DNA from 3 places in the Pseudomonas sp. StFLB209 genome. Region 1 is predicted to be linked to each of the others. Evidence: predicted binding sites of a transcription regulator. Region 1 holds the regulator's gene; each other region holds the start of a gene.
What was found. The regulator FliA, encoded in region 1, starts transcription of late flagellar genes. The targets are predictions, from matches to a motif close to CTAAAGTTTNNNNNNNNNNNGCCGNTAA.
Positions count from the first base shown of each region.

Region 2: the regulator FliA is predicted to act here: its motif matches at 1,064-1,091, upstream of PSCI_RS04275 (methyl-accepting chemotaxis protein).
Region 3: the regulator FliA is predicted to act here: its motif matches at 942-969, upstream of PSCI_RS18485 (methyl-accepting chemotaxis protein).

Region 1 covers NZ_AP014637.1:3,930,358-3,932,619, forward strand. The annotation lists gene fleN (flagellar synthesis regulator FleN) at 1-667, shown strand, start outside; gene fliA (RNA polymerase sigma factor FliA) at 664-1,404, shown strand; gene PSCI_RS17625 (chemotaxis response regulator CheY) at 1,640-2,014, shown strand; gene PSCI_RS17630 (protein phosphatase CheZ) at 2,035-2,262, shown strand, end outside.
Region 2 covers NZ_AP014637.1:908,663-910,924, reverse strand. The annotation lists gene PSCI_RS04275 (methyl-accepting chemotaxis protein) at 1-1,025, opposite strand, end outside; gene PSCI_RS28945 (hypothetical protein) at 1,251-1,583, opposite strand; gene PSCI_RS04265 (helix-turn-helix domain-containing protein) at 1,712-1,999, shown strand; gene PSCI_RS29415 (hypothetical protein) at 2,115-2,262, shown strand, end outside.
Region 3 covers NZ_AP014637.1:4,125,590-4,127,851, forward strand. The annotation lists gene PSCI_RS18485 (methyl-accepting chemotaxis protein) at 1-903, opposite strand, end outside; gene PSCI_RS18490 (CPBP family intramembrane glutamic endopeptidase) at 1,015-1,800, opposite strand; gene acnA (aconitate hydratase AcnA) at 1,905-2,262, opposite strand, start outside.

The DNA.
Region 1 (2,262 bases):
TACGCCCAAACGCACCCTGGCCGATGTCATCGAGGGCCGCTGTGAGCTGCGTGACGTCCTGCTCCAGGGGCCTGGCGGAGTGCGTATCGTGCCAGCGGCCTCCGGTACCCAGAGCATGGTGCACCTGGCGCCCGCGCAGCATGCCGGCCTGATCCAGGCGTTCAGCGAGCTTGGCGACAATCTTGATGTGCTGGTGATCGACACCGCAGCCGGTATCGGTGAATCGGTGGTCAGTTTCGTGCGTGCCGCCCAAGAGGTCTTGCTGGTGGTCTGCGATGAACCGACCTCGATCACCGACGCTTACGCGCTGATCAAACTGCTCAATCGCGACTACGGCATGAACCGCTTCAGGGTCCTGGCCAACATGGCGCAGACGCCGCAAGAGGGTCGTAACCTGTTTGCCAAACTGACCAAGGTGACCGATCGTTTTCTGGACGTGGCCTTGCAGTATGTCGGCGCAGTGCCCTATGACGAATGTGTGCGCAAGGCGGTGCAAAAGCAACGTGCGGTCTACGAAGCCTTTCCACGCTCCAAATGCGCGCTGGCATTCCGAGCCATTGCCCAGAAGGTCGATACCTGGCCGTTGCCGGCCAATCCGCGTGGGCACCTTGAGTTCTTTGTCGAGCGACTTGTTCACCAGACCAGTGCAGCGGGACCGGTTCAATGACAGCCAGCGGTTATCAGATGTACAGCAAGGCATCAAGGAATTCGCAATACGAGTTGATTGAGCGCTATGCGCCACTGGTCAAGCGTATTGCCTACCACCTGCTGGCCCGTCTGCCTGCCAGCGTCCAGGTCGAAGACCTGATCCAGGCGGGCATGATCGGCCTGCTTGAAGTATCGACCAAATACGACTCCACCAAGGGTGCCAGTTTCGAAACCTACGCCGGCATTCGGATCCGTGGCGCGATGCTTGACGAGGTGCGTAAAGGTGACTGGGCGCCGCGTTCAGTGCATCGAAATACCCGGATGGTCAGTGATGCGATTCGCGCTATTGAAGCAAGAACAGGGCGCGACGCTAAAGATCATGAAGTTGCTGCCGAACTCCAGTTAAGTCTTGATGATTATTACGCTATCTTGAACGACACTTTGGGCAGTCGGCTGTTCAGCTTTGACGACCTGCTGCAGGACGGCGAGCATGATGGGCTGCACGAAGATGGCGCCAGCGGTTCGCTGGAGCCGTCGCGCGATCTTGAGGACGAGCGCTTCCAGAAAGCATTGGCCGATGCCATTGCCAATCTTCCGGAGCGTGAGCGTTTGGTGCTGGCGTTGTACTATGACGAGGAGTTGAACCTCAAAGAGATCGGTGAGGTCCTTGGGGTCAGCGAATCTCGGGTCAGCCAGTTACACAGTCAGTGCGCAGCCCGCTTGCGAGGTCGTTTGGGGGAATGGCGGGCGCGCTGACAGATCCATTGGTTTCAGGCCGGCTGTGCAGGGCTTGAGGTGTCGACTACCCGGACAAGGCAGGAGCCTGTCAATCAACTCTACAGGGTTGTTTGCAGGCGATTTGGCCGTGTTCTGGTGTCTGGTGCGTCGAGCGCTGGTTGCACCGGGGGGTTGCTGTACCTGTATTGAGTGAACGGCGGGTCCGGGGAGCGGGCTCGTTAAAGACTGCTTGGAGGTCGAATTGGACAAGAACATGAAAATCCTCATCGTTGATGACTTTTCAACGATGCGGCGGATCATAAAAAATCTGTTGCGTGACCTGGGGTTTACCAATACATCGGAAGCAGATGACGGTCTTACCGCGCTGCCGATGCTGCAAAGCGGTGCCTTTGATTTTCTGGTAACCGACTGGAACATGCCTGGCATGTCGGGTATCGACCTGCTGCGCCAAGTGCGTCAGGACGAGCGCCTGAAGAACATTCCGGTGCTGATGGTGACTGCTGAAGCCAAGCGTGAGCAGATCATTGAAGCGGCCCAGGCCGGTGTGAACGGCTATGTGGTCAAGCCTTTCACCGCCCAGGTATTGCAAGAGAAGATTGAAAAGATCTTCGAGCGCGTCAATAGCTGAGTGCATGCCGCGAGGGCGCTATGGATAACAATGATTCATTGGGTGACTTCGAGTCGACCCTGAAAAAACACGCGCACGAGCTGGTCGCCAGCCTTGAAAAAGGCAAATTCGGCGACGCCGTGCAACTGATCCATGAGCTCAACCAGGCGCGCGACCGCGGCCTGTATCAGGAAGTGGGCAAATTGACGCGTGAGCTGCACAGCGCGATCGTCAATTTCCATATCGATCCGCAGATGCCGCAAGCCGAA
Region 2 (2,262 bases), 3.0 Mb from region 1:
TGGGTGCGGGTCAGTTCGCTGGTGGCGCATTCCAGGTAACCGCGCACCGTGCCGGCCAGATTGGACGACTGCTCGGCCGACTGACGAATCGACTGGCCGTGCTGGTTGATATCGGCCAGTTGGCCACCGGCTTGCTGGATGCGCCTGGCAATGTCTTCTGCCAGCAACAGAAAGGTCGCGGCCAGCCGCTGGTTGTTGTCAGCCATGCCCGAGGCGCTGCCCAGGGTCTGGCGCACGTCCTGCAACAGGCTCGACAGGCGTTTGCCCATCTGGCCCATTTCATCGCCGGTGATGACGGTCACGGTGGTCGACAGGTCGCGTTTGTCAGCAATATGGTTGAGCTGGCCGGTCAGGTGGTGAATGCCCTGCACCAGCATCCGCGCCGCCAGCCACGACAGCAGCAAACCGATACCGAAGGTGGCGGCGCCGATCAGCAACAGGCTGTACAGGCTGGCGCTGATAGCCTGTTGCAGGGCGGTCAGGGTGACATCCACACCGACCACATAGGCCTGACCGCTGGCGGTGCGCAGTGGCAGGAAGATCGAGCGGAAACTGCCATAGCTGTCGGTGTACTCATCAAACTGCGCTTGCCCGCTGCGCGCCGCCTCCAGCACTGCCGGGCTGGCATCGGTGTAATGCTGCAGGTGTTTGGAATAGCTGTTATTGGCAATGTCGGCAGCGCTGGAGCCGTCGGCCAGGTAATACACCTGGCCCTGCGCATCGACCATCATGCTGTAGGCATACTTGAGATCCACATCCCCGGCGTACTCGCCCAGGTTGCGCACCTGGCTGAGGTACTCGCCTTCCTTGAGGCCATCGGCCTTGCGCGCGCGGTCAAGGTAGTTGTCGCCCAGCACTCGCGGCACCGCATAAGCTGCGGTGCGCAGGCGATTGTCGATCTGCTGGCGGATGTCCTGAGTCTTGGCGTATTGGGCGTAGCTGATGAACGACACCACACTGATCAGGTTGACCACGGTCAACACCAGCAGCAGCTTGGTTTGCAAACTGAAATTACGCAAAGGCATAGTGCAGCATCCAGGCTGAATTATTTTCTGTAGCCAGTGTCTCGAACAGAAGTGCGAAAACTTTAGTGGCATTTTGCCAAGATTAACGGCGGCGCCGCGTTACGAGCTGATCCAGATCAAGCGATGTTCGCAGAACTCCCGTCAGCAACGAGCCGAAAGCCCCAGCCTGAACCTGTTGTGGCTTGGCGGGGCAGCACCGGGCGCTGTGCGCAAAGAAACGTTTGGTTACTTGTCTGCCTGCCGCTCGCGCTGCGAAGCCAGCGCGTTTTTCAAGGCAATCTCCGCGTATTCCATGAAGACCCTGGCCAGTTGTTTCAGGGCGACTTCCTCAGCCTCGCTGCCGGCCACGAAGTTGAAATCGATTGGGCGCTTGCTGTACTCGGGCAGCTGTTCCCAGTCTTTCATTAAATAGCAGCAGAGCGCGCTGACCATTTCGGCACGCACATGGGCCTGTTCATTTGTGGTGCAAGTTTCGAGCGCTGAGCCTGACGGGGAATCGGGGGACAATAATGAAAAAAGATGGGCCGTTAGTTGCGTTTGCAAGTCCTTGGTGATCATGAGCGAGTTGCTTCCTGCTGGGGGCGGTACTAAAACTGAGGGGATAAATTTTAGGTGCGACTGCTATAGCGTGTAGTGCTATTGCATGCATTCAAGCGAAAACCCTTTCTTTTGTAAAGGGGCACGCCATGGAGCTGAGCAAAGCCGTCGGTGCTGCGCTGAAAGAAATTCGAGAGTCCAAAGGACTGACCCAGGAAGATTTTGTCGGGGTCAGCGGCCGGACCTACCTTTCTGAAATCGAACGGGGCTTGAAAAGCCCCACGCTGGAGAAGCTCGATCAACTGGCAGCGAGGATGGGCGTCCATCCGCTGGAACTATTGGTCGTGTGCTACGCAAAGCGCGGTGCGCTCAGTCAGGAGGAGGTGGTCAAGCTTCTTCTGGAAAGGCTAAACGTCCGTATGGGAAAGATAACGTGAAGCAGGCTTTATATCTCGATGGTAAGGAAGTTATGAAACCCGCACTTGTTAGTTGATGAGTGGGTCAGTTTTTTCAGCGTATTCGATCGGGCGCGTTCAGCAAGCACTGAAGTAAATGAATCTTGCGACCCGATTTTCCAGAGCACTGGCAGCGGGTCCAATCACTGTTTCTGCAAGCCTGATACAAGCTGGCGGCAATACGCCCAGGCAGCGCCTTATCATAGGCTTCGCCATCAATCAGGTGATCGACTTCCTTAAGGATG
Region 3 (2,262 bases), 200 kb from region 1:
GTTTTGCACATGCCCGGCCACCTGCTGGGTGGTCGCGGCCATCTCGTTAATGGCGGCGGCCACTTGCTCGGTTTCGACGCGCTGGCGTTCCAGGCCGACAGAGCTGGCGTTGGCCAGATCGTTGGACTGCCGCGCCTGGGTGTTCAGGTGCTCGGCGGTGTCCTGCAGACGAGTCAGGCAGGTTTTCAGGCGTGCGTCCTGGCTGAGGATCGACATTTCCAGACGTGCCTGCGCGCCGCGGCTGTCGGTGTACATCTGCGCGATCAGGGCGTCGGAGGTGGTCTGTTCAGCCAGCCGCAACAGACGCTTGATACCGCGCTGCTGCCAGCTCAGGCCAAGCAGCCCCAGCGGGACCGACAGGGTGGCGGCGAGGATGAAGCCCCACCAGGAGTTGAGCCAGATGCCGATCAAGAAGCCGATCTGGCTGACCATGATAAATGGCAGCCAGTCTTGTAGCACCGGCAGCCAGGTATCGCGTTTGGGCAACGCCGACTTGCCGGCATTGAGGCGGGCATACAGGGCCTCGGCACGGCGTACCTGTTCGGCAGTCGGTTTGACCCGCACTGACTCGTAACCGACAACCTTGCCGCCGTCCAGAATCGGCGTTACGTAGGCGTTGACCCAATAGTGGTCGCCATTCTTGCAACGGTTCTTGACGATCCCCATCCACGGCAGGCCCTTTTTCAGGGTGCTCCACATGTGTTCGAAGACGGCTTGCGGAACATCGGGATGGCGGACCAGATTGTGCGGCGCCCTGAGCAGTTCATCCTGGCTGAAGCCGCTGATCTGCTGAAACGCTTCATTACAGTAGGTGATCACGCCTTTGGTGTCGGTCGTGGAAATCAACCGCTGTTGTGCTGCGAATGTCCGCTCACGTTGGGTGATGGGCTGATTGTTGCGCATGGGCTGTTCGATCCTTCGATCCAATAGGCTTTGGCGGGTTATCGGCAGGGACGATAAAAAATTGAGGTGCCGCTCACATTTATGAGCGCAATGCTTGTCAGCGATCAATACTCAAGGTGCCAGCATTGGGTAGGCAAACAGGCAGAAATGCACCAGGTTCAGGCCAAAGTGGGCCAACACCGCAGCCCAGAGCCCTCCATAGCGCCAGGCCAGTCCATAACCGACGCCAGCCAAACCGGCCAGCACTGCCCAAAGCCAGCCACCGCCGATATGGGTCAGGCCAAACAATGAGGCGGTAATGCCTACTGGCAGTATGCCCTGCAGTCGCCGACGATGACAGTAATGTTGCAGCGCGCCCTGAATATAGCCACGAAACAGCAATTCTTCTGTCAAGGTCACCAACAGCAGGTTGTTGAGCAGCCAGAGCATGGCGTAGGGCGGCCACTTCGGCGCCCATGTGGTCAGGCCGGCCATGCAGGCCAGGGCCAGAGTCAGGCTGATGGTTGCAATGACGACGACCGCTGCTTGGCGGTAGGCCCTGCTCTGGCCGTGCAAGATCCACGGGCAGGCCAACAGCAGCCACAGGCCGATCAGCGGCTTGTCCAGGTTCAGGTTGCTGATAAAGGGTGCTGCATCCGGGCTGGAGCGGCTGTATTCCATGATCGGCGCATTATCGAAGCCCGGTAGCCCATGCAACGCCAGCGCCAGGCCGGTGACAATAAACAGCACATGACCCAGCCAGCGCAGCCATGGCGGGTTTGTGTGGCGCACTGCCATGGCGGCCAACACCAGCAGCCCGAAGGCGAGCAGCGCTGGCGCTTGCAGTGCGCCGTGACTCAGTGCGATGCCATACCCGAGGCCCAGCAAAGCCAGGGCCACCCAGCGCGTAGTGCTCATCAGAATCTCCCGCAGATCAGGCGGGCGATTCTACTGAGACGGGTGCATGAGCGGGTGAGAGTTTGCTGCCCGCCGCCCTTTTTGGTGGACGGCGGGCAGAGCGGTCAGGCAGCGATCAACTGGCGCAGCACGTAATGCAGAATGCCACCGGATTTGAAGTACTCGACTTCATTGAGGGTATCGATCCGGCATAGCAATTCGATTTCTTGCTGACGACCGTCTTCGAAGCGGATGTGCAGCGTCAGGCTCATGCCGGGGCGCAGCTCAGCCTGGCTCAAACCGGTCAGGCTCAGGGTTTCCCGGCCGGTCAGGCCCAGGCTCTTGCGGGTGTGTGGCGCTTTGAACTGCAACGGCAAGACGCCCATGCCGACCAGATTGGAGCGGTGGATTCGCTCGAAACTCTCGGCGATCACCGCCTTGACCCCCAGCAGGTTGGTGCCCTTTGCTGCCCAGTCACGGCTG